Regions from separate parts of the Arthrobacter sp. NPDC056691 genome, predicted to be linked through region 3. Evidence: riboswitches for the same ligand, from Rfam matches in the RefSeq annotation. Region 3 holds a riboswitch; each other region holds the start of a gene.
The links. A riboswitch is a leader RNA that binds a small molecule or an ion and turns the genes downstream of it on or off. The one in region 3 is predicted to bind cyclic di-AMP.
Positions count from the first base shown of each region.

Region 1: another riboswitch for cyclic di-AMP. It lies ahead of ACFRAU_RS20295 (LysM peptidoglycan-binding domain-containing protein); the one in region 3 lies ahead of ACFRAU_RS13700 (M23 family metallopeptidase).
Region 2: another riboswitch for cyclic di-AMP. It lies ahead of ACFRAU_RS11940 (hypothetical protein); the one in region 3 lies ahead of ACFRAU_RS13700 (M23 family metallopeptidase).

Region 1 covers NZ_JBHTXX010000031.1:14,235-24,138, reverse strand. Annotated here, with positions in the region: gene ACFRAU_RS20325 (diacylglycerol/lipid kinase family protein) at 1-716, opposite strand, end outside; gene ACFRAU_RS20320 (MFS transporter) at 828-2,105, opposite strand; gene ACFRAU_RS20315 (dihydrodipicolinate synthase family protein) at 2,117-3,004, opposite strand; gene ACFRAU_RS20310 (PLP-dependent aminotransferase family protein) at 3,104-4,510, shown strand; gene ACFRAU_RS20305 (LysE/ArgO family amino acid transporter) at 4,557-5,162, opposite strand; gene ACFRAU_RS20300 (ArgP/LysG family DNA-binding transcriptional regulator) at 5,232-6,137, shown strand; gene ACFRAU_RS20295 (LysM peptidoglycan-binding domain-containing protein) at 6,273-7,277, opposite strand; cyclic di-AMP (ydaO/yuaA leader) riboswitch at 7,284-7,452, opposite strand; gene ACFRAU_RS20290 (NAD(P)(+) transhydrogenase (Re/Si-specific) subunit beta) at 7,614-8,987, opposite strand; gene ACFRAU_RS20285 (NAD(P) transhydrogenase subunit alpha) at 8,984-9,334, opposite strand; gene ACFRAU_RS20280 (Re/Si-specific NAD(P)(+) transhydrogenase subunit alpha) at 9,334-9,904, opposite strand, start outside.
Region 2 covers NZ_JBHTXX010000012.1:57,778-67,681, forward strand. Annotated here, with positions in the region: partial or broken gene ACFRAU_RS11905 (carbohydrate kinase) at 1-629, opposite strand, end outside; gene ACFRAU_RS11910 (fatty acid desaturase family protein) at 696-1,874, opposite strand; gene ACFRAU_RS11915 (ferredoxin reductase) at 1,889-3,007, opposite strand; gene ACFRAU_RS11920 (flavodoxin family protein) at 3,165-3,776, opposite strand; gene ACFRAU_RS11925 (alpha/beta hydrolase) at 3,918-4,739, opposite strand; gene ACFRAU_RS11930 (GTP pyrophosphokinase family protein) at 4,942-6,048, shown strand; gene ACFRAU_RS11935 (SulP family inorganic anion transporter) at 6,055-7,557, shown strand; cyclic di-AMP (ydaO/yuaA leader) riboswitch at 7,702-7,903, shown strand; gene ACFRAU_RS11940 (hypothetical protein) at 7,907-8,635, shown strand; gene ACFRAU_RS11945 (GGDEF domain-containing protein) at 8,845-9,904, opposite strand, start outside.
Region 3 covers NZ_JBHTXX010000015.1:74,780-84,683, reverse strand. Annotated here, with positions in the region: gene ACFRAU_RS13715 (HNH endonuclease) at 1-212, opposite strand, end outside; gene ACFRAU_RS13710 (NlpC/P60 family protein) at 436-1,224, opposite strand; gene ACFRAU_RS13705 (C40 family peptidase) at 1,327-2,019, opposite strand; cyclic di-AMP (ydaO/yuaA leader) riboswitch at 2,090-2,283, opposite strand; gene ACFRAU_RS13700 (M23 family metallopeptidase) at 2,396-3,211, opposite strand; cyclic di-AMP (ydaO/yuaA leader) riboswitch at 3,223-3,464, opposite strand; gene ACFRAU_RS13695 (metal-dependent transcriptional regulator) at 3,616-4,311, opposite strand; gene serC (phosphoserine transaminase) at 4,655-5,785, shown strand; gene ACFRAU_RS13685 (DUF3027 domain-containing protein) at 5,925-6,527, opposite strand; gene ACFRAU_RS13680 (cold-shock protein) at 6,536-6,919, opposite strand; gene ACFRAU_RS13675 (hypothetical protein) at 7,102-7,335, shown strand; gene ACFRAU_RS13670 (helicase-associated domain-containing protein) at 7,346-9,838, shown strand; gene ACFRAU_RS13665 (DNA repair helicase XPB) at 9,852-9,904, shown strand, end outside.

The sequences.
Region 1 (9,904 bases), on a different contig from region 3:
CCGCGGGGCGCCAGGATCAGCAGGTCCAGGATGCCGTCGTCGATCTTCGCTTCGGGGAAAATCTCGATCCCGCCCATGATGCGGCCGCAGTTCCCTGCCATGACACTGCGGATCCGCCGCTTGACCGGGTGCTTGTCGTCCACCTGGATGGTGGCCCTGACCGGCTTGCCCGGCAGCTTGCGGATGCCCGCTTCCACATAGGCGAGCCAGCCCACGCGGTCCTTCAGCGCGTCCACGGTGTCCGCCATGATCGCGGCGTCATAGCCCACGCCGGCCATCACCAGGAAGACGTTCTCGTCGTCGGACCCGTCAAAGCTGGACCTGGCGACGTCGACTGTGCGGTCGGTGCCGTTCAGGACGTCATGCGCTGCGGAAACGGGATCCGTGATGTCCACGCCCATGTTGCGGGCCAGCAGGTTGCCAGTCCCGAGCGGGACCATGCCCATCGGCGTTCCGGTACCGGCCAGCGCCTCAGCCACGCAACGCACCGTACCGTCGCCGCCGGCGGCAATAACGACGTCGACCCCCGCCTCCAGTGCCTCGCGGGCCTGACCCACGCCCGGGTCTTCAACCGTGGTTTCCAGCCAGAGCGGCTCGGCCCAGCCCTGCGTGTCGCACAGCCGGATCAGCGAGGCGCGGAGGTCGGCGCCATCAGCCTTGGCGGGGTTGACCACCACGGCGGCCCGTGGCGGCGAGGATGCATTCTGGGCTGTCATGGTGTCCTTCAGCTGCTGCGGGCGGGCCCGAAAGCCCCGGAACTCAAATCGTAACGGCGAACCCGGGATATGGGCACGAACCACAGCTGATCGACCCGCGGCCAGCCGCCATCACCCCGGGTCCGGCCCGCCGGCATTGCGGCGGTCCAGGACGGATGCCCCGGCAACGGCCACGATGAGTGCGGCGACAAGGAACAGCGGAAGCTGCGGCTCCCCTGTTATGACGACGCCGGCGGCGGCTGTTCCGGCGGACCCGGCGGCAATTTTGAGGGCACCGACCCAAACAAACACCTGCCCGCGGACCTGCGGCGGGGCAAATTCGCTGCGGGCGGCGAGGGTCGCCGCGAAGAAGTACGAGTTCATCACCCCAGCGGCTGCGTACGCGGCGGCGGCAGGCACAAAGGACCCGGACAACGCGGCGACCGCGAGCGCGGCCGCAACCGCTCCCGCAAGCCGGGTGACCAGCCGGTCCGCGTCGCCCCGCAGCGGACGGCACATCACTCCGGCCGATCCGGCCAGGCCGCCCAACCCGTACGCGGCCGTCAGCACGCCGGCGGCAGCCGGTTGCACGTGGAACATGGCTGTGGAGGCGACGGCCGCGATGGGGAGGGCCGCAACGGAGAACGCCACCGTCGCGGTCAGGTACAGCATCCGCCGCAGGCGGCCTGTGACGGCCATCAGCCGCAGGGTCTGGACCGGCCGCGGAACCTCCGCTGCCACTGCTGCGGGAGGAACGTAGGGCAGCAATCGAACGACGGCGGCAGCCACGAATGTGGCCGCCGCCAGAATCAGCGCGGCTGCTGTGGGTCCCGCCCAGGCCGAGACGGCAGCCACGACGCTGGGGCCGATGGTTCCGCCGATTCCGTAGGTTGCCACATCCCAGCCCTGGGCACGGCGCTGGCTGACCTGGCCCGGGCCGGCGATCGCGGGAAGTCGGCTGCTGATGCCGCCGGTCAGCAGCGGGCCAACGAGTCCCGAAACCACCAGCAGAATGCCGGTGACCGGCCATGCCACCGGGTACAGCAGGACGGCGGCCGCCAGGGTGGCGCCATGGACCATGCAGGCCCACGCGATCAGTACACGGCCGTCACGGCAGGAGTCCAAGCTCCGCGCCACCAGCGGCCCCAGCAGGTGCGGGGCCGTGATGCAGGCGCCGAGCAGGCCGGCAAGCCAGCCCGGCGCCCCGCTGGTGGTGACCATGAGGACGATCGCCACAACGGCTCCGCCGTCTGCGGTGCGGGCAAGCGTCGCGGCCGCCACGTAGCGGGCCAATCCGCCGCCGGTCCGGGCCGGGCCCGGCGCCGGTATTGGCTGCGGGCCCTGCTCCATCTGTGCCTTTTGCTCAGCCCGTCCTTTTTGCTCCGCCGTACCTCGGTTCAGGTTACCCATGCCGCACCTGCTCAGGCGCCCAGGCCGCTGAGCCGCAGGGCTTCCTCGACCCTCGTGCGGCCTTCACCGTCAAGGCTTTTCAGCGGGCGGGGCAGGCACGGCGCCTCCACGAAGCCCAGCACTTCGGCCATGGTGGCAGCGACCCGCAGACTCCCGTACGCACGGAAGAGCACCCACACGGGCTCCAGCGCGGCAGATGCTTCCATTGCCAGGTGGCCCTGGCCGGTCCTGGCCAGATCAAAGATCATCCGCGTGGTCTTGGGAAACAGACCGGCGACGACCGAATACCAAACGTCGCAGCCGGCGAGCAGGGCCTCTGCCGCGGCCCAGTCGCCGCTGATGCCCAGGGAAACACGCCCGGGAACAGCCGCCCGGAACCGGGCGATGCGGTCGGCGGCCTGGCCCGGCGCCGGGGGCGGGAACTTGATCGATGCAATGCCCGGAAGTTCGGCGATGCGGCCATGGAGCTCATCGGAGAAGGTGAATCCCGTGGTGGCCGGGTTATCGTAGACGGCGATCGGCAGGTCGGATGCCGACGAGACGTCGAGGTAGAGTCCGTAGACCTCTTCGTCGGTCAGCCGCTGATACGACACCGGCGCCAGCAGCAGGCCGGATGCTCCCGCAGCGTGGGCATCCTCGACGCACGCCAGCACGTCCCGGGTGCGCATCGCGCCGACACCCGCCACCACGGGGGTCCCCCCGGCAGTTTCGACGGCGGCCTTCACCGCCTTGCGGCGTTCCTCGCGCAGCAGATAGGTGTAGATGCCGGTCGAACCAAGCACGCCAACCGAGTCGGCGCCGGCATCGACGCACCGCCCGACCAGCCGAACCAGTGCGGCTTCGTCGACGTTATCCCCGGCGAGCGGAGTCAGGGGAAATGCACAAAGGCCGTTAAACACGACGGCGTCCTCTCTCAGTCCAGTTGGCTTCTCCCTTCATGCTCACAGCCGGATTGGTCCTAGCATAGATCCAAGAATCCACGATTCAGGAGGACCAAGATCGAAGCCGAACTGCCACTGGTACTGGACCACCGGAGCCGCGTTCCGCTTGCCGCCCAGCTGGTCGGCCGGCTGCGGGCAGCCATCCTGGACGGAACCCTGAGGCCGGAGCATACGCTCCCCGCGTCGCGGCGCCTCGCCGCCGAACTGGGAGTCTCCCGCGGAGTGGTGGTCCGCGCCTATGAGCAGCTCGCGGGTGAAGGATATTTGGAAAGCCGGGGCTCGGGCGGCACCCGCGTGGCGGTCCGCTCCGACGGCCGGGGCATGGCGTCGTCAGGCACCCAGGCGGCATCCGGCAGGGAGCAAACCGCAACGATTGACCTCACGCCCGGACGCCCGTCCGGCGCCCCGTTCCGTGACCGCGACTGGCGGGCCGCCTGGCGGAAGGCCGTTGCCGAGCCGGTGGAGGTTGAGCTTCCGGCCGCCCTGGGCACGCCGGCCCTTCGCGCTGCCGTTGCCGATCACCTCGCCGCGTCCCGTGGACTAACGGTGGGTGCTGACGACGTCGTCATCACAGCGGGCACCAGTGACGCCCTGCAGCTGGTCGTCGCGGCACTCCGCGGCCAATCGGCCCTCCGGGTGCTGATGGAGGACCCCGGCTATCCCACGGCCAGGCGCGTGCTGTCCGCAGCCGGAGCCGCGGTGCAGACCCTTCCGGTTGCCGACGACGGGCCGGAAGCGGCACAGCTTGCGGCCCTCGCTCCCCGCCCTGACGCCGTCCTGGTAACACCCAGCCACCAGTACCCCCTGGGCGGCCGGATGCCGGTGAAGGAACGGCTGGCCCTGCTCGCCTGGGCCGAAGCCAATGGGGTGGTCATCCTCGAGGACGACTACGACAGCGAGTTCCGGCACCGCAGGATGCCCCTGCCCGCACTGGCGTCGCTGCCCTCCGCGGCCGAAGTCGTCCTGGTAGGCACCTTCTCCAAGTCACTGAGCCCGTGGCTGCGGTGCGGATATCTGGTGGTTCGCGGCACCTCCGGGCAGCGCCTCAAGAACGCACGGACGAACCTCGGCACACCCGTTCCCGGGGTCATGCAGTCCGCCCTGGCCAACTACATCGCCGGCGGCGGCCTCGCACGGCACATCGCCCGGGCACGGCGCCAGTACGCCCACCGCCGTGAGCTGCTGCTCGACAGGCTCGGAGGGCGGGCAGACCTTCAGTTGGCGGCCCTGGACGGCGGCCTCCACGCTGTCATCCGGCTTCAGCCGGGCGTTCCCGCCGGGCGCGTGGCCCAGGAAGCACTCGCACTGGGAGTCAGGGTAGTGACGCTGGCAAGCTACTTCGCAGAACGGGCACCGGAAAATGGCCTGGTCATCGGGTACGGCGCGCCGACTGATCTGGAGCTTGCCCGCGCGCTGGACATCATCGCCGGCATCCTCGACCGGACGGCCGGTGGCCCGGCGTAGCACCGCGGCCTCGAACTGGCAGCGACACCGCCGTCAGTGTGCCGCGTCAGTGTCCGGTCGCGAGGACGGCGGCCAGCGTGAGCATGAGCAGGGCCACACCGCCGTCGAGGATGCGCCATGACGCCGGCCGCGCAAAGAAGCCGCTGAGCCCGCGCGCACCGTAGCCGATAAGGGGGAACCAGAGGGCGCTGCCGGCGGCGGCCCCCGCTCCGAACAGCCACTTGCCTGAATCACCGTGAGAGTTGGCCAGCGAGCCCAGCAGCACCAGCGTGTCGAGGTACACGTGGGGGTTGAGCCACGTGATGGCTGCGGCGGTGAGCACGGCCGACCAGGCGGTTCCCCTGACCGGGGAATCCGCTGCCTTGAGCGCCCCGGGCCGCAAGGCCCGCCGCGCGGCGAAAACCCCGTACGCGAGAAGGAACGCGACACCGAACCAGCGCACCACGGCGAGGAGCACCGGCGCACCCTGGATGAGTGCGCCGATCCCCGCGACGCCGGCCAGAATCAGCAGCGCGTCACTGGCGAGGCAGACCAGGACCACCGGAAGGACAGCCTCACGTTTGAGTCCCTGCCGCAGGACAAACGCGTTCTGGGCTCCAATGGCGACGATGAGGCTGAGGCCGGCTCCGAGCCCGGTCAGAAAGGGAAGCATTCTTCGAAGGTACGACCGTCAAATCTGAAATGCAATTCACTTTTTTTACAGTTTCATTAGAATATCTTCATGGAACTCGATCAGCTCAGGGCGCTTGCCGCCGTCGTCGACCACGAGACCTTCGACGCCGCGGCCAGCGAACTCCGCCTCACCCCCTCGGCCGTAAGCCAGCGCATCAAGGCGCTCGAACGCTCCGTGGGGAGCGTGCTGGTGCGGCGCCTCAAGCCGGTCCGGCCAACGCCGGCTGGCGAGCAGCTCCTCCGTTCGGCACGCCAGCTCCTGCTCCTCGCCGACGAGGCGGTCCTTGCCCTGCGCAGGCCGGAGACCACCGGGGAGGACGACGGCGGACGGCCCGGCGCCGGGCGGCTGCGGGTTCCCATTGTGGCCAATGCGGACTCGATCGCGACGTGGCTGCCGCCGGCCTACCGGGAGATTGCGCTCGGCGGCCGCGTGGCCCTTGAGCTGTTGCGCGACGATGAGCACGCCACGGCCGACCTGCTGCGGTCCGGCGATGCCGTCGGTGCGGTCACCGCGGATCCCCGGCCGGTACAGGGATGCACCATCCGGCCGCTCGGCACGATGGTGTACCGGGCCAAGGCGTCGCACAAGTTCGTGGCCAGATGGTTCCCTGGCGGGCCCACTCCGGAGGCCCTCGCCGCGGCCCCCGTCATGCAGTACGACCGGAAGGACACCCACCAGCTCGCTGTCCTCGCACGGGTCGCACCGGACGCCACTCCCCCGCAGCACTTCATCCCCGACTCAGTCCAGTACGTCGAATCGATCCACGCCGGCCTTGGCTGGGGCATGGTGCCGGACCAGCAGGACCCGGCGAACTTTCTCGTGGAGCTCGACCCGGCATGGAGCGAGGACCTGCGGCTCTACTGGCAGGTTTGGACGCTGGACTCGCCGGGCCTCACGGAGGTGACAGACGCCGTCGTCCGCGCCGCCCGGATCCTGCCGCCGCACCGGAAGTAGGTGGAGCGAAATTATGCGGCACGCTGCTCCCGGCCCACCCGTATTCCAGTTGGGGCATCAAGCGCAGCAGCGGCGGGTGCCGATGCACCCGCCGCTGCTGTGTCCGGTTGCCGCCGGTCAGGCGGGCATCCGCTGTTAGGCGTTCACCCGCACGTAAGTGGAGCCGGTGAGCCAGGAGGCCGGGTGCACGATGGTTTCGTTGACGCCGTTCATGCCGCTGCTGATGGCCTGGCCGCCGCCGATGTAGACGCCGACGTGTCCGCCGCTGATCATCAGGTCACCGGGCTGCGGGGAGGAGACCGGAGTTCCGTACTGGTAGAACTGCGCGGGCGCGAGGTCACCGACGGACTTGCCGACGGAGCGCAGGGCCTGCTCCACCAGGACGGTGCAGTCCTGGGTGGCACCAAGCTGCGCCCTGGCGGAGGCCACAATGGCTGCGCCCGCGCCGCTGGCTGCCGGAGCGGTTGCTGTTGCCGGGGTTATCGACGCGGAGGCGTTGTAGATTCCCATGCCGGCGGGCTCCGGGACGGCCGGGGCTGCAGGAACGGCCGGAACTGCAGGGGCCGCGGGAACAGCAGGGACCGCGGGGACCTCAGGCACTGCGGGAGTTACCGGCCCTGCGGGAGCCGCGGCCGCGCCGGGCCCCGGGATGAGGATCTGGTCACCGGGGTAAATGACGGAGGCCAGGGACAGGCCGTTCTCCGCGAGCAGTGCATCGAGGCTGACGCCGTGGCGTGCCGCGATGGCGCCGAGGGTGTCGCCGGGCGCAACGGTGTGCGACGCGCCTGCAACAGCCGATCCTCCGTCTGCCGGAGCCGGGACTGCCGGCGCAGGGGCCGGGACTGCCGGAGCCTGCGCCTGGGTGGGTGCGGCGAGCGCCTGGCCCGCGACGGACTTCACAGCAGCAGCGGCCGGGGCCGGGGCGGACTGTGCAGCGCCGCTGGCCGGAATCTCGGGCGCGTAGGCACCTGCGTGGGCAGGTGCCCCCGCGCCGAAGAGGAGTCCGGAAGCGACGGCGGCGGCGGCCGCCGGCTTGGCAACCGAGGCGGCATTGGACTTGAAGGAATACGACAGGCCCTGCAGGGCGATGGACGTCGTCGGGGTGGCGCGATGGCGCGCGGGCGTGAACTTACGTGACATGGTTGATGTGCCTCTCCCATGCCTGCGGGGTTAGCTGTCGGGTTCGGGTGGGAGTCACCCGGTCCTGCCCGCTGCTGGGCGCAGCGCCTGGACTTAACCCCTAGGCCTTGGCGCGCAAGGCCGGTACTAAGGTGGTTCCCCCGTCCCTGCCTGTTGGTGATAGCGAACGGATCCCGGTCAGCGGCAGGGCTCGGCATTCTGCCCGGGATGCCCTGAGCGGAACCAGGGCACCGGCCGAGGCTACCGCACCCCCGCACCAAAAGTCACATTTCGGTAACGGCGGCGGTTGAATAAGCAGTTGAGGAACCAGTGCAGGAGGGTGCAGACCCCAACACCCTACAGGGCCTTCACCGCGCCCAGCACCTTCGTCAGGGACTCCTTCGCGTCGCCGAACAGCAGCGTGGTCTGCGGCTCGAACATGAGGTCGTTCTCGATCCCGGCGAACCCCGGCCGCATGGAGCGCTTGAGGAACACCACCTGACGCGCGTCCGCCACCTCGAGGATTGGCATCCCGTAGATCGGCGAGCCGGCCGTGGTCTTCGCGGCGGGGTTCACGACGTCGTTCGCGCCGACCACCAGCGCGACGTCGGCGGTGCGGAACTCGGAGTTGATCTCGCCCATTTCCTTGAGCGATTCGTAGGGCACGTTGGCCTCGGCGAGCAGCACGTTCATGTGCCCCGGCATGCGCCCGGCCACCGGATGAATGGCGAAGTCCACGCGGGTGCCCCGGGATTCCAGGGCCTGCGCCAGCTCTGCCGCGGTGTGCTGCCCCTGCGCCACGGCGAGCCCGTAGCCGGGAACGATGATCACGCGCTGCGCGTAGCCTAGCAGCACCGCCACGTCCTCCGGGCTGGACGAGCGGACCGGACGGTCGCTCACGGCCGTGGATCCCGCCGTCGAACCTCCCCGGAACGCGCCGAACAGGATGCCGGCCACGCTGCGGCCCATGGCCGCGGCCATCGCGCGGGTGAGGATGGTGCCTGAGGCGCCCACGAGCGTGCCGGCCACCACCAGCAGCACGTTCCCCAGCACCAGGCCGGACGCCGCAACCGCCAGGCCGGTGAACGCGTTGAGCAGGGAGATGACGATCGGCACATCCGCGCCGCCCACCGGCAGCACCAGCAGCACGCCCGCCGCCAGGCCCAGCAACAGGAGCAGCAGCGCCAGGACCAGCGAACCGCCCGTCACGACGGCGGACGCGGCCCCGACCGCGGCAAGCAGGACCGCCCCCATGAGCACCGGCAGGCCGGGGAACACCACGGGACGGGTGGTCATGAGCTCCTGCAGCTTCGCGAACGTCACGGCCGAGCCGGCGAAGGACACCGCCCCCACCAGCAGGGTGAAGGCGACGGCGACACGCACCCAGGCGTCCTCCGCATGCGGCAGTTCCAGCAGCGCCACGAGCGCGGCGGCGCCGCCGCCCACGCCGTTGAACAGCGCAACGAGCTGCGGCATCTGGGTCATCTTGACGCGCCTGGCCACGGGGGCGGCCACACCGGAGCCGACAACAATGGCGCCGAGGATCAGGGGGACATTGTCCAGCCGGGTCGAAAAAAAGACCGTGACGACGGCGATCAGCGCACCAAAGGCGCCGATGAGGTTGCCCCGGCGGGCGGTGCGCGGGGAGTTCAGGCCCTTCAGCGCCAGGATGAAGAAGACGGCGGCCGCGAGGTACAGCAGGGCGGTGACATTGGGGTCCAGGAGGATCACCGCGTGGCCTCCGTGTTTTCCCTGGCGTCACCCTGAGGTTCACCCTGGGTGGGTTTGGCCGGTTTGTCGGGTTTGCGGCCGCGGAACATCTCGAGCATGCGGTCGGTCACCACAAAGCCGCCCACCAGGTTCGCCGTGGCAAGAACCACGGCCAGCAGCGCCACCGCGAGGACCCAGGGGTGCGTGGCCTGGCCGGCAACGATGATGGCGCCCACCAGGATGATCCCGTGGATCGCGTTCGCGCCGGACATCAGGGGCGTATGCAGCGTGCTGGAAACCTTCGACACCACTTCGAAGCCGACAAACACCGCAAGCACGGTGATGGTCAGCAGGCTGATGCCGTCCATCAGGCCACCCCTTCGTTTTCCGACGCAGTCACCGGGTCATTCGCCAACTCGTCGGCGAGTTCGAGCGCCGCGAGAGCCTCGGCCGTCGGCGGGTGCCGCACCACGCCGTCGTGCGTCAGGCAGGCACCTGCGATCACGTCGTCGTCGAAATCCGGGACTACCGCCCCGTCCTTGGTCATCAGGGCCAGCAGGTTGGCCACGTTCTTCGCGTAAAGCCGGGAGGCGTCCGTGGGCATGGCGGACGGCGCGTCCTTCAGGCCGACGACGGCGACAGTTCCCCTTCCGTCGGCGGTGGGGACGTGGATGTCCCGGCCGGGAACAGACCCCTCGACGTTGCCGCCTGACTCGGCGGCGAGGTCGACGACGACCGACCCGGGACGCATCCCCTGCACCATCTCGCGGGTCACCAGGAGCGGGGCGTGCCTGCCGGGGACGGCCGCCGTCGTGATCAGCACGTCGGCATCGGCGACGTGCGGTGCCAGCAGCTGCCGCTGCAGGGCGCCGCGGTCGGCGCTGAGCTCGCGGGCGTACCCGCCGGCTGCCTCCGCCGTCTCCAGGTCCAGCCTGATG
Region 2 (9,904 bases), on a different contig from region 3:
CACCGCCGGCCCCTCCGCACCGCCAAGCTTCAGCCAGCGGCGCGCGGACTCCAGCGGGTCCACTCCGGGGTAGAGCCAGGCAAGGTCCTCGTCGGAGGCCTTGACGATGTCCGCGAGGGTCACGAACTTTTCCGCCTGCCGGCGGGCGTAATCGGCGTCCGTGATGATGCTGGGGGGCAGTTGGGGTCAAAGCTGATGGTCGACGCCGGGTGGGCATGTTCGACGGCGGCCAGCACCTCCGCGGCGCCGGGCGCCAGCATGGTGGCAATGGAGCCGGTGTGCAGCAGCGTGGTTCCCTGCAGCATGAACGGCAGCCGCTCTCCCAGCCCGGGGAGCTCCCAGGCAAGGTCGAACGTGTAGGTGGCGGCGCCGGCGTCGTCCACCAGTGCGGTGGCCACGCTGGTGGGCAGCCCGTCCGGGGCCTGCGGGAGCATGACCGAACTCGCCCGTAGGTGGGCGGCCACCGACTCACCGTAGGCGTCGCGGCCGTACCGGCCAACGAACTGTACCGGGTGCCCCAGCCGGGCGAGCCCGACGGCGACGTTGAGCGGGCTGCCGCCCACATGGGCTTCGATTCCGGAGCTGCGCTGGACCACGTCAACGAGGCCCTCGCCGATAACAGTGAGCATGGTCATACTCTGCCAGAGAACGCCGTCCGGCGCTCGGGTGCGCGGCAACGAAGTTGCGGGAAACCCCTAGGCTTTCTTCCCCGGCAGCGCGAGCTTGAAGACCTTCGCCCAGGAGGATCCCACCTGCTTCAGCAGCGGCCCTGTGGTGTACGGCAGGCCGTAGCGGCGGCAGATTTCCTGCACCTTGGGCGCCACTTCCCCGTACCGGTTGGACGGCAGGTCCGGGAAGAGGTGGTGCTCGATCTGGTGGGACAGGTTGCCGGTCATGATGTGCATGAACTTGGAGCCGGAAATGTTGGCCGAACCGATCATCTGCCGGACGTACCAGTCGCCGCGGGTCTCGCCCTCCACCATCTCCTCCGTGAACGTATCCGTCCCTTCGGGGAAGTGCCCGCAGAAGATCACGGCGTGCGCCCAGACGTTGCGGACGGCATTGGCGGTGAGCGTGCCGATGAGGGCCTGCTTGCCCGAACCGGTGAGCATGGCCACGGCCGGGGTGGCGGCGTAGTCCTTGGTGAACTGCTTGAGGGCCTTGACGCCGAGTGCCTTGAGGTCCCGGGTCATGGCCTCCTTGCTCTTCTTGCCCTCCTTGTATTCGACGAGCTCGAGGTCGTAGACCGCGATGCCCCATTCGAAAATCGGCGCGAGGATCGCGTTGTACAGCGGATTGCCCAGAGCACGCGGAGTCCAGGGCTGGTCCTCGTCCATGCGCAGCAGGTTGTATCCGACGTCGTTGTCCTTGCCCACCACGTTGGTCCAGCGGTGGTGCAGGTCGTTGTGGGTGTGCTGCCACGAACGCGCCGGGGTCACGAAGTCCCATTCCCACGTGGTGGAGTGGATGTCCGGGTCCCGCATCCAGTCCCACTGGCCGTGCAGGATGTTGTGGCCGATCTCCATGTTTTCCAGGATCTTGGCAAGGCTGAGCAGGCTGGTTCCCAGGACCCAGAATTTCTTGTCGCGGCTGTTGAGCAAGGCCGCCCGGCCGCCGATCTCCAGCCCGCGCTGGATCTTGATCATCCGGCGGATGTAGGCGGCATCGGAGGCGCCGCGCTTGGCCAGGATGTCATCCCGGATGGCGTCCAGCTCCCGGCCGAGCTCTGCCACCTGCTCGTCGGTCAGGTGCGCCGCGGCGGGCGGGCGCACGGCTGGCCGGCCGGTGGCCGCCAGGGCCCCCGGCCGCGGTTTCGTAACGGGTTTGTCGGTGGTCGTGGCAGTCGCGGCTGTGCGATCGGATATTGCAGTCATGCTGGTGTTTCTCCTCAGATGTCGAGGTTAACGGGCCCGGCGGCTGCCGAAACGCACGTCTGGATTAGTTGGCCCGGTTCACCGTGGACTTCACCGGTGCGCAGGTCCCGGACCTGCCCTGCACGCAGGGGCAGCAGGCAGCTGTGGCAGATGCCCATGCGGCAGCCGCTGGGCATGAGGACGCCGGCGTCTTCGCCGACGTCGAGAAGGGGGGTGTCGCCGTCGGCCTCCACCTCGCGGTCGGAGGCCTCAAAGGTGACCAAACCGCCGTCGTGCCCCTCGCCGCCCAGCAGGCTGGTGTTGAAGCGTTCGATGATGAGGTTGACGGGGTCAGCCGCGAAGGGGCCGGTGGCCCCGCCTGTCCGGGCTGACTTGGGGTCCTTGGAGTGGGCGGCCGCTTCGGCGGCCCACAGGGCTTCAGCATCGTCGAGGAACCCTTCCGGGCCGCAGGCGTAGGCAGCCCGGCGGCGCCAGTCGGGGCACAGGGCGTCCAGCCCGGCGGCGGAGCCAAAGTCCACCCGGCCGCGCTCCCCCGTGAACCAGTGCGTGACACGGAAGTTGGGAAACTGGTCCGCGAGCTCGGAAAGCTCCTCGCGGAAGATACTGTCCTCCGGCATGCGGGCGGAATGGACCAGCACCACGTCGGCGTCTGGGCGGTGCGGCACCAGCGTACGGACCATGGACATCACGGGGGAGATGCCGCTGCCGGCGGTGAGCATCAGGAGCGGCCGGGGGTGTTCGGGGAGGACGAAGTCGCCCTGCGGCGGCGCGAGGAACAGGACGTCCCCGGGCCTGGTGTTGCGGACCAGGACGCCGGACACCGCACCCATGTCGCTCACCGTGATGGCGGGGTCCTCCCCCGCCGGGGCGCTCAGCGAATAGGAGCGCCAGTGCCGGACGCCGTCCAGCTCCACGCCGATCCGCGCCCACTGCCCTGCCTTATGGGCCTTCCAGCCGCGGCCGGGCCGGAAATGGATGGTGGCTGAATCCGCTGTTTCAGGCACAACCTTGGTGACCACGCCGCGCAGCTGCCGGGCGGAAAACACCGGGTCAAAGAGCGCGAGGATGTCCTCCGGGGCCAGGGGAGTTGTCAGTACAGACGCCGCGCGCGCCAGCTTTCGAAGCCGGATCAAGCTGTCCACCGCATGATGGGTTCACCCATGTGTATCTCCTAGTGAAACCCGGGATCGTAATATACAAAAGTACCTCAGTCCCCACCTACAAGAGTCCTCCTTGCCGACGCTGCTAGCAACCGGCGTCCATTTCCGGGTCAAGTCCATTGGCGGAATCTCACTCATCGGCGGGGTACGGGGCGGCCCGGAGCTGCCGGGACAGATGTGCGGCGTTGCGGGCCATGCTGGTGATCGAGTGGGCAATGTTCTTGGGAACCTCCGGGAGATCCTTGAAGTCCACGGTCTGCATCGCCTCGCCCACCCAGTATGTGGAACCCTGCGCGGGAAGCGAGAAGCCGACGTCGTTCAGCGCCTGCTGCATGTCGGCCACCACCTTGTGGGCTCCGTCCTCGTTGCCCACCACCGCCACGAGGCCCACCTTCCCGTACATGATGGGCCTGCCCTGGCTGTCGGTCTCCTGCAGATCGGCGTCGAGACGCTCCACCACGCGCTGCGCCACGCTGCATGGGTGTCCCATCCAGATGGGCGTGGCCAGCAGCAGGATGTCCGCGGCCAGGATCCTGGTCCGCAGCGCCGGCCATTCGTCGCCGCCACCCATGTCCACCTCCACGCCGGGTTTGATGTCCAGGTCCACCACGCGGACGGATGAGGTCTGGACGCCGTTCTTGGCCAGCTCGTCCAGCACATGGCTGGCCATGAGTTCGCTGCTGGATGACGACGGCGACGGCGTGAGCGTGCAGATCAGGGCGATAGCAGTGAGATCAGACAAGGCAATGTCCCTCCGTTGTGGCGTCTGCGGCATTCGCGGTTGATGATAAGCATACTTACCGCCGGAGTGGATTGACCGGCCGGGCCTATATCAGTGCAACGAATGGACGCCGCAGGAGTTCCCCGGCCAGCGCCCAGGAGCCTAGAGCTGCAGCAGCTCCTGCACCAGCTCGCGGCACTTCCGGTAGGACGGGGTCTTCGGGTCGATCAGTGAGAAGTGGTCGCCGGGGACCTTGACCACCTGGACCGGCGCTCCGGCTGCGCGGGCGGCGGTGGCGTAGGCCTCGGACTGGCTGACCGGCACGGTGTCGTCGTCGAGCCCGTGGACCGCGTAGACCGGGATGGTCAGCGGCACGGCGCTCATCGGGTCGGCGTATTTATGGCGTTTGGGGTACCTTTCGGCGGAGCCGCCCAGGAAGTTGCTGACGGCGCCGTTGCTGAGGTCCAGCCATTCCGCCTGCGCGAGGTTGAGCAGCCCGGACTGGCTGACCACGCCTGTCAGGTGGACGGCTTCACCGTTGAGGTTCCGGCCGACCTGGCGGTCGGCGTCGGCCGCACCGAGTCCCGCAAGCCGGTCCCTGCCGGCCGCCCAGACGGCCAGGTGGCCGCCGGCCGAGTGGCCCAGCGCCACCACGCGGTTCAGGTCGAGGTCGTGCTCGCCCGCCACCTGGCGGAGCTTGTCGATCCCGGCGAGGATATCCTCAAAGGTCCGCGGCCAGCCGCCGCCGTTACCTGCCCTGCGGTACTCCAGGTTCCAGGCCACGATGCCGTGCGCCGCAAGGTCCTTGGCCAGCGGCTCGCCAAGCTCGGCGCCGTACTGCGAGCGCCAGTAGCCGCCGTGGATCACCACAGCGACGCCGCGGGCGGAGGGCGGCTTGCCGTTGCGTGCGGCAGGTGTCTCCGGCAGGAAGAGCTCGCCCCACTGGCTGGGGTGGTCACCGTAGTGGTACTTCTGCCGCTTCACTGCATCCTCCTAGGATCCTTCGAACGGGGCGCCTGGCCCCCCTTGCCGCCGCCCGCGCGCCCGGGGTCCGGGCTTGCAGGCACGACGGCGCACAACAGCCATGTGCCGAGCCTACATGGACGCCGCTTCCGCGGGGCAGAAGGGGCTGCAGTGGCAGGGGTGTCACCGGCGCGCTGTGGCGCCGCCTTGATAGTTTGGAACCATGGCAAGCAACTGGGATCGCCTGGACGTCACTCAGCGCGACTCCGTGCAGGAAAGCGTGGAACTCTATGAGCGTGTCCGGCCTGCCCTGAAGCTTGTCACCCGGGAAGTCCTGCAGATACTGCGGACCATGCTCAAGGACACCGAGGTCACCCCGCTGTTCGTCACCGGCCGGACCAAGTCGGCGGATTCCTTCCGGGAGAAGATCTCCCGGACCGAGGAACCACTGGAAGAGGGCGGCCCACGGCTCCTTAAGTTCCCGGACCCGTTCCGGACCCTCAACGACATGGTGGGCGTGCGCGTCATCACCAAGCTGCCGGCGGAGAACGCACTGGTGGCCAACCTGATCAAGCGCCAGCGGCACCTCTTCGACTGCCGCGGGGACCGCGAAAAGGACATCGGCTCCATCGAGTCCGGAACGTACGGCTACTCCAGCCGGCACCTGATCCTGCGCACCATCCAGAACGACGTCGTGAAGAACTACCAGCAGGTGTTCAACCCCGAGGTCCCGCCCAACGGCAGCTACTTCTTCGAATGTCAGATCCGCACCGTCTTCGCGCACGCCTGGAGCGAGATCGAGCACGACATCCGGTTCAAGGCGGAGGACCCGCGCGCCTGGACGCCGCACTTCGACCGCCAGTTCACCGCCACCGCCGCCATGCTGGAAACCGTGGAGAGCGCCTTCGCCGACCTGCATGAACGCTATGAGGAGGTCCGCAGCTACTGGGACGTGGACGGCGAGGGCGCGGCACAGCTCACCCCCAACCGCATCCGCGATGTCTGGCGCACCCTGCTTCCCCACGTAGACCGTAAAGTGGATGATGACTGGGGATGGGCGGCCGAACTCCTGGCGGCCCACGGACTCAAGCAGACCGTGCAGCTCGCCGGACTGCTCAGCGCCAACCGGATCACCGAGGTCCGCAGGGCCCTGGACCACCGCTACTCCCCCGGTCCCGACCGCCTCCTGGATGACCTCCTGCTGTGGCAGTACGGCACCAAACATATCGACCTCACCGCCGAGGCGCCCGACGCCGTTCCCCACCCGCGGCGCGACAGCCTCCTGCGGCGGCTGAAGCAGATCGAGCGCTACCGCCAGACCAAGAAATAGAGTTCCATGAAGCCCGAACAGCTCCAGTCCGTCCGGGCCACTCTCCGTTCCCCGCGGCGCCTCAAGACCGAGGCCCTCGCCGGACTGGTGGTGGCCCTCGCCCTCATTCCGGAAGCCATCGCGTTCTCCTTGATCGCCGGCGTGGATCCCCGGATCGGGCTGTTCGCCTCCTTCACCATGGCGGTCACCATCTCCTTCGTTGGCGGCCGGCCTGCCATGATCTCGGCCGCAACAGGCGCTGTCGCCCTGGTGATCGCGCCCCTGATGCGCAGCCACGGGCTGGACCACCTGATTGCCGCGGTGATCCTCGCCGGGGTCTTTCAGATCCTGCTCGCCGTCCTGGGCGTCACCCGGCTCATGCGGTTCATCCCGCGCTCGGTGATGGTGGGCTTCGTGAACGCGCTTGCCATCCTCGTGCTCATGGCCCAGCTGCCGGAACTGATCGGGGTTCCCTGGCCCGTGTATCCGCTGGTCGCCGCGGGCCTGCTGATTGTCGTCGGCTTCCGCAGGATCACGACGGCGGTGCCGTCACCTTTGGTGGCCATCGTCCTCCTGACGGTCCTCACCGTGGTGGCCGGGATCGACGTGCCCGCCGTCCAGGACAAGGGCCAGCTGCCGGAAAGCCTGCCCACGCTGTTCATCCCTCAGGTGCCGCTGACGTGGGAAACCTTCCAGACCATCGCACCGTTCTCGCTGTCCATGGCGCTGGTGGGGCTGCTGGAATCCCTGATGACGGCCAAGCTTGTGGACGACATCACCGACACCCGCTCCAACAAGACCCGCGAATCCTGGGGCCAGGGCGTGGCCAACATCGTCACCGGGTTCCTGGGCGGCATGGGCGGCTGCGCGGTAATCGGGCAGACCATGATCAACGTCAAGGGCTCCGGCGCCCGGAGCCGGGTGTCCACGTTCCTCGCGGGCGCCTTCCTGCTGGTGCTGGTGGTCACCCTGGGCGACATCGTGGGTCTCATCCCCATGGCGGCGCTGGTGGCGGTGATGATCTTCGTCTCGGCCATCACTTTCGACTGGCACTCTGTTGCACCCGCAACGCTGAAGCGGATGCCCAAATCGGAAACCGCCGTCATGCTGATCACCGTGGGCACGGTGGTGGTCACGCACAATCTGGCGATCGGCGTCGGCGTCGGGGTTTTGGCGGCGATGGCGATGTTCGCCCGCCGCGTGGCCCATTTCGCCACCGTCGACCGTACGGAAGTGGAGCTCAACGGCCGGACGGTGGCCACCTACACTGTGGACGGCGAACTGTTCTTCGCCTCCTCCAACGACCTCTACACGCAGTTCAACTACGCCCGCGACGCCGAGCCGGACATCGACAGCGTGGTGATCGACCTGCACGCCTCGCACCTGTGGGATGCCTCCACCATCGCCGTGCTGGACTCCGTCACGGAGAAATACCGCAGGCACGGCCGGGAGGTGGAACTGATCGGCCTCAACTCGGCCAGCATTCAGATGCGGGAACGGCTGGCCGGCAAGCTCAACGCCGCAGAGTGAGGCTCACCACACCAATCAGGCCCCGCCCCTCTACATGACGCGGGCAAGCCGGAAGTGAACGACACGGCGCCGTTACCTTAATGTGACATTGAGCGATGCCTCCCGTACGGTGGAAAACGTGCCTTTTTCACCGATAGGGCACTCCCGCGCTGATTGCCTAACTCTGCCGCAGCCCGAGGAACCAACCGAAGACCCATGTCCGGCAGAGACGGGGAAACCACTTTTCGGCCCGCTTATAGCGGGTCTTGGGGTGAAGCCGCGCAGTTCCTGACCACGCTCAGGACCGCGGCCGGGTGCCTCCCATCCGAATCCGACAGCTCACCTCGCAGGCATCGGGAGAGGCTTCTTCATGTCGTTCCGCATTATTTCTGGCCGCCGTGCTGCGGCCATCCTTGCCGCCTCCGGGCTGGCCTTCACCGGCAGCGTCGCAGCCAACGCCGCGAACGTTCCGGCCCAGCCGGCGCAGGCACCGACCGCCGCGGCCGCCAGCCAGGTCCAGGCTCCGCTGAACGCTGCCTCCAGCGTCAGGATCGAGTTTGAACGCCCCGCGGTCAAGTCGGCCCCGGCCCCCGTGGCGGCAACACCCGTCGTCGAAAAGCCGGCAGTAAGGAAGGCCGCGGCACCTGCAGCCGCCACCGTCGCTGCCGCGCCCGTTGCTACCGCGGCCCCCAAGGCTGCAGCTGCGCCGGCCGCGGCCGCACCGAAGGTCACCGTCAAGGCTGCCGCTCCGGCCCCGAAGGCACCCGTCAAGGCTGCCGCGGGCGTCAACGCAACCATGCTGGCGTCGGCCTACGCCCAGATCGGCATCACGCAGGACTGCACCGCCATGGTGGAGAAGGCCCTCGGCGCGGCCGGCATCCCTGTGGGTGACCTCGCGCCCATGCAGTTCCTGAACCATGGCGTGGTGGTCTCCACCCCGCAGCCCGGCGACATGGTGGTCCAGTCCGGCCACGTGGCAATTTACGCGGGCGCCGGCAAAGTCATCAGCGGCGGCATGAACGGCATCAACGCCACCATGGCCCACCCGCTGTCCTGGCTCACCGCCACGGGCCCCGTCACGTTTGTTCGCGCGGCCTAGCAGAACTGAAGAAACCGCCGTGTTCCGCTGCCTTGGGGGCGGCGGAACACGGCCATCCCCCAAGGTGCTCCCACCTTTCTACAAGGATGGTGGGAAACACTGGCTGTGCCTGATGAAAGACCGCAGTCTCCGGCTGCGAGTCAGGATCGCCGGGTCCGGATTGTCCCCCATGCATTCCGGATCCGGTGCCTGGGGAACCGGATGAGCTCTTAGCCCCTGACCGTGCGGTTCCGCCCCTGCGATTTGGCTTCGTAGAGGGCAACGTCCGCGGCCGCGATCACCTCGTCGAGATCGGCCGTTTTCGCGTTGTAGGTGGAAATGCCGTAGCTGACGGTCGGCATCCGCAGCAGCTCCGGGATGTGCAGCCCTGCCAGCCTCCTGCTGATTTCACTCGCAATGATTTCCGCGCTCTTGGGGCCCGCGCCGGGAAGCAGGAGGATGAACTCCTCGCCGCCGTAGCGCCCGGCGACGTCCGTGGACCGGACCGATGCGCCGCACGCCTCGGCGAATGCCTGCAGTGCAAGGTCGCCCGCCGCGTGGCCGAAGGTGTCATTGACCGACTTGAAGTGATCCAGGTCGGCGAGGATCAGCGAGCCGCCGCTGTTGGCGGCCTTGCTGCGTTCCAGCTCTTCGGCCGCCGCCTCCAGGAAAGCTCCCCGGTTAAGGAGGCCCGTGAGCCCGTCCTGGGTGGCGACCGTCCGCAGCGCCCGCGTCTGCTGCTCGGTGCTCAGGCCCGCCATGCTGAAGGAAACCACCACCAGCAGCACCATGGTGACCATGGTGGTCACCGCCGACCCGAAGTAGGTAGTGAAAACGGGACCGTTTGGCCCCTGGATGAGGAACACCACCAGGCGGCAGGAGTAGAAGAAGGCCACCCCTCCGGCCGCGATAGCCATGGGGATTCTCACCCGGGAGTACCCGGGTTCAAGCCGCCACAGTTCGTGCGAAGCCAGTCCGACAAGGACGGCCATGGAGGCCAGGAAAACGGCACCGCCGGCCCACGTATTGGATCCCGGGCTGTCGACGCCGGCGGCGGCGCCGGCAATGACGGGCAGCGCCACGGACAGCCACAGGTTGTACTTCAGGTTCCGGAGGGAGCGCGCCCCGGCCCAGACACTTGCCGCGCCGGACACCAGCAGGAAGTTGCCCAGCGGGTTGGCCCAGACCTGTTGCGGCGTGCCGTTGAGCAGGAACGAGGCCGAGCCGGAGAGGAACAGGAGCAGCGCGGCGCACCACCAGGCGCTGTAGGGCGAGCGGGTGCTGCGGAAC
Region 3 (9,904 bases):
CTGCTCACCGCGGTGATCATGTTGTACCGGGGGCGGATGTAGCGGTTAAGGAGAATCACGGACGGACGGCCCATGATGTCCTGCGGCCCGACGACAGGATCGTCGCCTTCGGCCACCACGCTTGCCTTTCCGGTGAGCACAAGGACCAGCGCCCGGCGGAAGGTCACTACCGCCAGCGGTTCATATCCAGCATTCAGAACGAGTGTGCGCATGCACATACCTCTTCACGGCCGCACCCGGCAGAGGCGCGAGGGCCGGCTGCCCTCTGCATGTCCGGGCTATGGATCGACACCATAAGAGTAAACACTCAGTAGGCAGATGAGCGAATCGAACACAAGCATCGTCATGGCGTGTCACCAAAAATTCATGCGGACGCAAGGCAAAAAAGGACCCCCGTCAGTTGGCGGGGGTCCTTCCGTAATGCTTTGGGGTGTCTTAGCCGCCGACGCGGATGAAGACGGGGCCGGAGCCGACGTTCACGCTGAACAGTGCGGTGGTTCCGCCGTTCCAACCGCCGTGGACGGCCTGCCCGTTGCCGACGTACACAGCGATGTGGGCCAGGCCCATGCCGCCGTTCTGGTAGTAGGCGAGGTCGCCCGGCTGGGCTTCAGCAGCACTGACGGTGCGGCCGAGGGACAGGTAGCCTGCCGGCCAGCCGTGGTAGTGGATGCCCACGGCGGCGAGTGCGTTGGTGGCCAGCGCGGTGCAGTCCTGGGAGACGCCCAGCTGTGCGTAGGCAGCCGCAGCAATCGCAGCACCCTGGCCGCTGGCAGCCGTGGTCTTCGGCGCTGCCGGGGCAGCGGTCTCGACGGCGGCGGTGGCCTGGACTGCCGGTGCTGCGTCAGCAGCCGGAGCGGCGTCAACCGCGGGGGTGGCTTCCTGGACCTTGACTACAGGCTTGGGAGCCTCGACAACGGGAGCCGGCGCGGTGGAAACAGCAGGCTTCTCGTAGGAGATGGCGATGCTGGAAGCAGCGGAGATGGTGGCCGGCGCAGCGGACTGGACCTCCAGCGTGGAAGCCGGAACGGATTCGCGCTGAACGTTGGCCTCAGCAGCGTTGGCGGCGATGCCGCTGGTCAGGACAAGACCCGAAGCAGCAGCGATAACTGCGGCCTGGCGGCCCATGCCACCGGCGTTGTCGCCGACGGCCTTGGCAATGACAGCCAGCGAGTTGGTCTTGGTGACCTCGGCGCGGTGCCGTGCAATGGTCGCACGTGTAGTCATTAAAGTTTCTCTCTTTCGTGTTCCACAGACCGCGGTAGCAGGCCGTGGGTTATCGACGCGCCGGCATCTTGGGGGTAAGCCGGCCCGCCTCGAATCGGATTTTTAGCGAAGGGTGTAAAAAGCGGACGTGCCCGTTGCGGACACCGCGTGCAGGAGAGTGCCCTGCGAGGGGTTCAGCGCGCTGATCATCATGCCGTTGCCGACGTAGATGCCCACGTGGGCGCCGCCGTTCTGCATGACCAGGTCGCCGGGAGCAGGCGTGGAGGTGGGCTTCATGGCGTTCCACGCGTTGACGCGGGGAATGCTGATGCCTGCCTGTGCGTAAACCCACTGAGTGAAGCCGGAGCAGTCCCAGCCGCTGGGCGTGGTGCCGCCCCAGACGTAGGGGCTGCCGATGCCGGTGTACGCGATTGCTGCCAGTCCGGAAGCTGCTGCGGAGGCCGCACCATCAGTGGACTTTGCGGTGACGGCCTTGGCCGCACCGGCGCTCTCGTCGCCGGCCTGGCCTGCATCGGCCGTCTGGCTCTCATCGTTCGACTGCGGAGCGATGGCTTCGGCGACCGGGGCTGCCACGGTGGTGACAGCAGGACGCTCGAAAGAGACAGTGGCGGTGGGCGCGGCGGTCACAGCAAGCTGTGCGGCCTGGGATCCGGTCTCCGAGGAGGCGGAAACACCAATGTTGGCGTCGGCTGCGTTGGCAGGCATGCCAACACTCAGGATGAGTCCTGAAGCAGCTGCGATAACAGCTGCCTGGCGACCTACTGTGCCGGCATTGGCGCTAACCGCCTTGGACACGGAGTCCAACGGGTTCATACGAACCGTTTGCGCGCGGTGGCGCGCGGCATTGTGGCGTGAAGACACGAAGGTAGCCTCTCCCAATGCCTGCGAGGTGAGCTGTCGGATTCGGATGGGAGTCACCCGGCCGCTCCGCTTCCTGGGAAGCTTTGCGACTTAACCCCAAGGCCTTCTTGCGAAGACCAAAATTGGTTCCCCCGCCCCTGCCAGACGATGTAATGCGAACGGACCTTGAGCGGTGGCAGAGTTAGGCAATCCACTCAAGAGCGTCAACTTCGGAAAAGTTGACGCGGTTTAGACGGTACAGCAGTTCGGAGCCAATGTCACATTCAGGTCACGGCGTGTCACAGGAATGAGAGTGCTCGCTCGACGTGGCTCAGAGCCAGCCGAGGGGATCAACGACGTCCCCGTTGACCATCACCTCGAAGTGGAGGTGGCAGCCCGTGGAGGCGCCCGTGGTCCCGCTGAGGGCGATAACTTCGCCCCGGGTGACCTTCTGGCCAACCTGGACGCTGGAGGACGACAGGTGGTTGTACGTGGTCTCCAGGCCGTTGCCGTGATCGATCACCACGCGGTTGCCTCCCCCATAGGGGTGCCATCCCGAAAAGGTGACCTTACCGCTGGCCGCGGCAAGCACCTGGGTGCCGCACTGGGCAGCGAAATCCTGGCCGCGGTGGAACTCGCCGGCGCCGCCGGTGATCGGACTGACCCGGTAACCGAACGGCGAGGACCTGACCAGCGTGGTCAGCGGGCCGCCCAGGGTACCCACCGAGGCCGAACGGCTGATGCTGCCGGCTGACTGGGCGCTGAGGAGCTGCTTCAGCTTTCCGTCCGGGTCGCCGGTGGTGGAGACGGACGTGCGGCTGAAGTCGATCTTTGCTGCCGCTTCAGCCGAGACCTTCGGCTGGGCCGAGGCAGCGGACGCAGACGCCCCTCCCGGCTCTCCGGCGGCCAGGACAGGGCTGGTGGCGGGGACAGTAACAGTCAGCAGCAGGCCGGTGGCAGCGAGGACTACGCCGGCTTTCTGCCCCACGCCACTGGCCGAGGCAAAATCCGTAACCTGCCGGAAGGGACCCCGGCGGCGGCGCGCTTCACGCTGGGCGTCCCGGGGACGGTCCGCGGCAATGGCCTCCGCGAGGCGCGGCTCCGGAGCGGGACCGGTCGCGCGGCGGCGGCCCCGGGCATTCTGCATGGACAAGTACTGTTTCCTCTCTGGATAGCCTGCGAAGTTAGCTGTCGGATTCGGGTCAGAGAGTTCGGACCCGGTCCGCCGTAACAAGCCGTTCCGGCACAGGGGTATCCCGAGAGGATTCCTTCTGCGGAAAAGACTTGCTGCTGCGGACTTCACCCCAAGGCTGTTGAAACAGCCGGTTGTGGTTCCCCCGCCCCTGCCAGTGGGTGACTCGTACTACTGATCTGCTGGCAAGGTTCGGCTCCAGATCAGGTAACGCTTTAGTATCGGCGTTGCCGTTTAACTATAGGCGATTAAAGAAGCGCAGTAATAATTCCGTTATATTCCCTGTGCAAAAGTGGTAGGTCATCCTGCCTGCAGATGTCAGACAGGAAGCCGCACCCGGCCCACGGGCCCGTTGGGAGCTAGTCCAGGCGCACGAACACGTGCGCGGCAACTTCCGGCGGGAGCTCAAGGGCACCCTCAAACCCGGGCACGCGGACCGAGATGTACTCCCCCACGCGTTCGAGCGAGACGACGGCGCCAGGCCGGATCCCCCCTTCATCCAGCTGGAGCAGCAGCTCCGGCTCCACCTGGATGGGTTCCGCCAGGCGGCTGACGGTGACCTTGGATTCCGGGCCGTAGCCAGTCATGGCATCCAGCAGGTTCACCACGCCGTCCGAGAACGGGCGGGCGGGCGGCCCGCCGAGCGCAGCCAGGCCGGGAATCGGGTTGCCGTACGGCGACTCGGTGGGGTGGTCGAGCATTTCGTAGATCCTGCGCTCCACGCGCTCACTCATGACGTGCTCCCACCGGCAGGCCTCGTCATGGACGTAGGCCCAATCAAGGCCGATGACGTCGGCGAGGAGGCGTTCGGCGAGCCGGTGCTTGCGCATCACTTCGGTGGCGCGCTTCCGGCCCACTTCGGTCAGTTCAAGGTGGCGGTCACCGGAGACGACGACGAGGCCGTCGCGCTCCATCCTGCCAATTGTCTGCGAGACGGTTGGGCCCGAGTGGCGGAGCCGTTCGGCGATGCGTGCCCGAAGCGCCACGATGTTCTCTTCCTCCAGCTCCAGAATGGTGCGAAGGTACATCTCCGTGGTGTCGATCAGATCCGTCATTCAGCTCAGCTCCTCGAGCACAGTATTGTGTCCGTCCCACCGTACCGCGGGCCCGCCGCACCGGGATCCGGCAAGCTGCAGCGGCGGTCGTATATGACGGCGGCGCAGCACCGGCGCTCTGCCCGTACGTTCAGTGCCAGCTTAGCCTATTTTGAATTACTCCGGATAATCCGCACGGCGGACGACGGCGCTGTCTCAATGACTGGACTATGACGGGGGCGTGTTCCCGCGGTATCCGCGGTTCGGGCAGAATAAGGAGGGCTTCGTGGCGGTCATGGTTGCCTGCCGGCCATCGCCCCGACCCAGCCGAACCGCACTTTCCATGCCGAAAATTGGAGCCATTGTGAGCGACACCAGCATCACTATTCCCGCAAACCTCCTGCCCAAGGACGGACGGTTCGGCGCCGGTCCCTCCAAGGTCAGGCCGGAGCAGATCGAGGCTCTCTCCGCAGCCGCGACGACGCTCCTGGGCACGTCCCACCGCCAGGCCCCGGTGAAGAACCTCGTGGGCTCCGTCCGCGAAGGCCTGAGCACCTTCTTCCGCGCCCCCGAAGGCTACGAGGTGGTCCTCGGCGTCGGCGGCTCCACCGCGTTCTGGGACGTTGCCAGCTTCGGACTGGTGGAAGAGAAGGCACAGCACCTGTCCTTCGGCGAATTCGGGTCCAAGTTTGCAGCGGCCACGAACAAGGCACCGTTCCTTGCGGAGTCCTCCATCATCAAGTCCGAGCCCGGCACCTGCCCCGCCCCCAGGGCCGAGGCCGGCGTTGACGTGTACGCCTGGCCGCAGAACGAGACCTCGACCGGCGTTGCCGCACCCGTCCAGCGGGTGAACGGCGCCGACGAGGGCGCGCTGGTGCTGGTGGACGCCACATCGGCTGCCGGCGGCCTTGACGTCGACGTGGCCCAGACCGACGTCTACTACTTCGCGCCGCAGAAGAACTTCGCCTCCGACGGCGGGCTGTGGCTGGGCCTCTTCTCCCCGGCCGCACTGGAGCGGGCCGAGCGCGTCAAGGCCAGCGGGCGCTGGATCCCGGACTTCCTGGACCTGAAGACCGCCATCGACAACTCCAAGCTGAACCAGACGTACAACACGCCTTCGCTGTCAACGCTCGTCACGCTGGACGCCCAGGTGCAGTGGCTTAACGCCAACGGCGGCCTGGACTTCGCGGCCGGACGCACGGCCGATTCGGCCGGCCGTATTTACAAGTGGGCGGAAGCCTCGGAATTCGCGACGCCCTTCGTAGCCAATGCCGCCGAGCGCTCCAACGTCATCGCCACCATCGACTTCGATGACTCGATCGATGCCGCCGCCATCGCCAAGGTGCTCCGCGCCAACGGCATCGTGGACACCGAGCCCTACCGGAAGCTGGGACGCAACCAGCTGCGCATCGCCACGTTCGTGGCCATCGAGCCGTCCGATGTCACCGCCCTGCTGGAGTGCATCGACTACGTCGTGGGCGAGCTCAAAAAGTAAGCCGCTATGGTGGAGTTTTTGTCCAGATAATCGGGGTTCGAAGGCCGTTTAGCCCCATTATCTGGACAAAAACTCCACCCCTTAAAGTACGACGGCGCCGTCCGGGCTTGCGTCCGGACGGCGCCGTTTGGCGTTGTGGTCAGCCCTGCTCGGGGCTGTCGTGATCTGTCCCGGCACCCGGTTCAGTTTTGGCACCGGGCTCTGTACCGGCGTCGGACTGTATTTCGGCGCCGGGCTCTGACCCGGCGTCCGCGGCAGTCCCGCCCGGGGCTCCGTCCGCAGCCTCGCTGGGTGCGCCCTCCCCGGGAGCTTCCTCCTGCGCTTCGTCCGCGTCCTGGTCCTGGGCGTCCTCTGGGCGTACCCGCTCCGCCCACGGCACCCACTCCGGAGCGAGGACCGAGTCCTCGGACGGAAGCAGGCCGAGCTCGTTGACCGTGATCACCTTGGAGCGCGAATTGCGGGTCAGGACGGCGTACCACTGCCAGCCGAGGTACCCGGGCAGCCGCGATTCGAAAAGGTGCGTCACCACACGGTCGCCCTCGGTGCGGGCAGCCAGGTGGTCCCCGATTTCGGATGCCTTCGCAATGCCCTCAATGGCGGTCCGGGCGGTGTCCACGGCAGCGGCCAGCACAGCGTCCGGCTTCCCCGTCCGCCACACCGGGACCCCGGCGCGCCTCTTGGCGGTCTTGGGTTCAGCCTTGGGTTCCACCTTGGATGCGGCCTGTTCAGGTTCCGGGTTCATCGGGCGGCCTAGGCGTCCAGCTCGTCGGCAACCTTACGCAGGGCAGCGGCAATGGCCTTGCCCTTGTTGCCGTCCGGGTACTTTCCGGACGACAGAGTGCCGGACAGGTTGTCCAGAACCGTCACCAGGTCCTGCACCAGCGGGGCAAGATCCTTGGCGCTGGGGCGCTTGGCCTTTGCGATGGAGGGTGTCTTGTCGAGGACGCGCAGGCCCAGGGCCTGGGCGCCCTTGCGTCCATCCGCGACGCCGAACTCAACCCGGGTGCCGGCCTTAAGCTCGGACACTCCGGAGGGCAGCGCTGACTTGGGCAGGAACACTTCCTGCCCGTCCTCGCCCGCGAGGAATCCGAAACCTTTGTCCTTGTCGTACCACTTGACCTTGCCGGTAGGCACCTAATCAACCTTCTTCGTTCTGACGTTTTGGGACACGGCCGGCCGTCACCGCATCCGCACCGATGTGCGGGTTCAGGGTATGACTGCCTGGTCCATGTTGGTCTGTTCCTTCAAGGTTATCCTGACTGGCAGGCTAATCCCGCTTTGAGGCGCGGCCGCGGCGCTGCTGTTAGGTTACTTCCATGACATCCGCGCGTATCCGGCGGCCACTGATGGCCGCGGCAGTGCTCCTTGCAGTTTTGTCCCTCGCCGCCGTCGGGGCGGTCATGGCACTGGCCAGTGCGGGCCAGGCCGCGCCGCAGTGGATCACCTCGACGGCGTTGTACGGCCTTCCGGCGGCGTTCCTGCTGATGCTCGTGCTGGTGGCCGACGGCGTTGCAGCCCGCCGCCGGGCAGGAACCTCGGGCGGGCGGTAACGTTGGACTGATGTCCCTCATTCGCGCGCTCAGCAAGGAACTGGAGGCACGCAGCGACGAGTCACTGCGTGCACTGTTCGCTGCGCGGCCGGACCTGATCTCCCCCGGCGTTCCCGACTTCCCCGCCTTAGCCGCCCGCGCCAGCGCACGGGTCAGCGTTCAGCGGGCCCTCGAACGCCTGAACCGTCCCCAGATGCAGGTCCTTGAGACCCTGCACCTGTGCACCAACACTGACACCGGGCACAGCGCATCGGCCGCGGCGCTGAAGAAGGCCATCGCGGGATCCACGGTGGCCGCCGTCGAGCAGCTCCTGCAGTCGCTGCACGACCTTGCCCTCGTGCAGCGGGCGGAGCCGCCGCACGGCGCGGGCCCCGGCGCCCAGAGGCAGCGCTTCTACCTCCCGGTGAGCAGCCTGAAGGACGTCGTCGGGATCTACCCGGCCGGGCTGGGCCGCAGCTACACCGAGCTGGTCAGGCTGCAGCCGGCCTTCGCCCAGCGCGTTGTCCAGCTTGTCGCGGAGCTGCACCGCAGCGGCGCCGCCGTGCAGGCGGCCACCACCCCGATGGAGGCAGCGCTGGCGCTGCAGCACTGGACCTCTTCCCCTGATGCATTGCAGTCCCTCCTCGCCAGCGCCCCGGAGCGGACGTCTGCGCTGCTGGCGCGGTTCAGCAACTGGGCCATGGGCGCCGTACCCCAGGCCCAGCGGAAGGCTTCGGTCACAACTGAAGGTCACGACGTCGGGCCCGTCGACTGGTTGCTGGCCCGGGGCCTCCTGGTGCCTTTGGACGCCGCCCACGTGGAACTGCCGCACAGCGTGGGTATCTCCCTGCGCGGCGGCGCCATCATCGACAACTTCTCCCTCGTTCCCCCGGCGCCCACGCTGGGCGTCACCACCGCGGCGCTCCGCCGCAACGCCGCGCTCGGGGCCATCGCCGAGACCCTGCGCCTCACCGGCGAACTGCTCCACGCGGTCAGGGACCAGCCCCTGGCCACCCTGCGGAGCGGCGGCGTGGGCATCCGCGAAATGCGGAGACTCGCCGAGACACTCCGCGTGGATCACCACACCACCGCCGTGCTGCTGGAGCTCTGCGCCCTGTCCGGCCTGATCCGACTGGACGTGGACAGCTCATGCTGGGTGCAGCCGCCCCAGCTGGAATGGCTCGGGCTGCCGCGGCAGGAACAGTGGCTGTGGCTCGTCAACGCCTGGCTGGCCAGCGAGCGCGCCCCCTCACTCGTGGGCCAGCCCATCAACGGCCAGCCCGCCGGCCCCGCCAACCACCGGGCCACCCCGGCGGCCACCGTCAACGCGCTCTCCGCCGAGGCACAGCGGTCCGACGCGCCCGTCATCCGCAAGAGGATCCTCGAGATACTGCGGGAGCTGACGCTCGAGGCGGAGATGCCGGACGGGGCGGCACCTGTGCTCAATGCGGAAGCCGTGCTGCAGCGTGCCGAATGGGCGCAGCCCCGCATGGCGCGGCGGTTCAGTTCCCTGATCAGCGGCGTCCTGGCCGAGGCGGAGCTGCTGGGGCTGATCGGGTCCGGCGCGCTCAGCCAGCTGGGTGCCGCCATCGCCGCGGACGCGCCTGACGACGCCATGAACCTCCTTGGCGAACACCTCCCGGCGGCCCTCAACCACGTGCTCCTGCAGGCCGACCTGACCGCCGTCGCACCGGGCTACCTGGCCCCCGATCTGGCCGAGCAGCTCCAGCGGATGGCCGACGCCGAAGGGCAGGGCCCGGCCACGACATACCGGTTCTCCGTGGAGTCCATCCGCCGCGCCCTGGACTCGGGCCAGGACGCCGCAGCCATCCTGGCTTTCCTCCGCCGGCACTCGGCCACCGCCGTGCCGCAGCCGCTGCAGTACCTCGTGGAGGACACGGCGGCCCGGCACGGCAAGCTTCGGGTCGGGGCGGCCGCCAGCTTCATCCAGAGTGACGACGAAGCCGCACTCAGTGAACTCTGCCGGGAGGCTGCGGCGTCGTCCCTGGGTCTGGTCCGGATCGCCCCCACCGTCCTGGTCTCCATGGCCTCACCCCGGCAGACTGCCCTGGTGCTGCGCGGGCTGGGACTGTCGCCCGCCGTCGAAGAGGCCGGATCCGCCGTCGTCCGCCTCAACCGCACCGCGCCCCTTCCGGGCGCCGGCCGCCCGGTTTACAGCGCGCCGCGCTCGGCCCTTCCCGACGCCGATGTCACCGCCCAGCTCGCCGTCCTCCGCAGCCATGCGGAGCACGGCGCCAGTCCCAACGGTTCCCGTCCGGCCGCCGCCGGAGGCGAGGAGGCAACCCAGCTGGGACTGGAGACGCTGCACAAGGCCATCCGGCTCAGGCAAAAAGTCGTGATGAACGTGGTGGACAGCCTGGGGAATGCGAAACTGGAAACGGTTGTTCCGGTATCCGTGGCGGGCGGGCGGGTCCGCGTCTTCGACCCCGCGAAGGATACCGAGCGGGTGCTTTCCATCCACCGGATCATCGACATCGAGGCAGCAGAGGAAATACAGCAGTGAAGGTTGTACCTGCGTGAATGACGGCCCCCTGATTGTCCAGAGCGACAAAACCATCCTCCTCGAAGT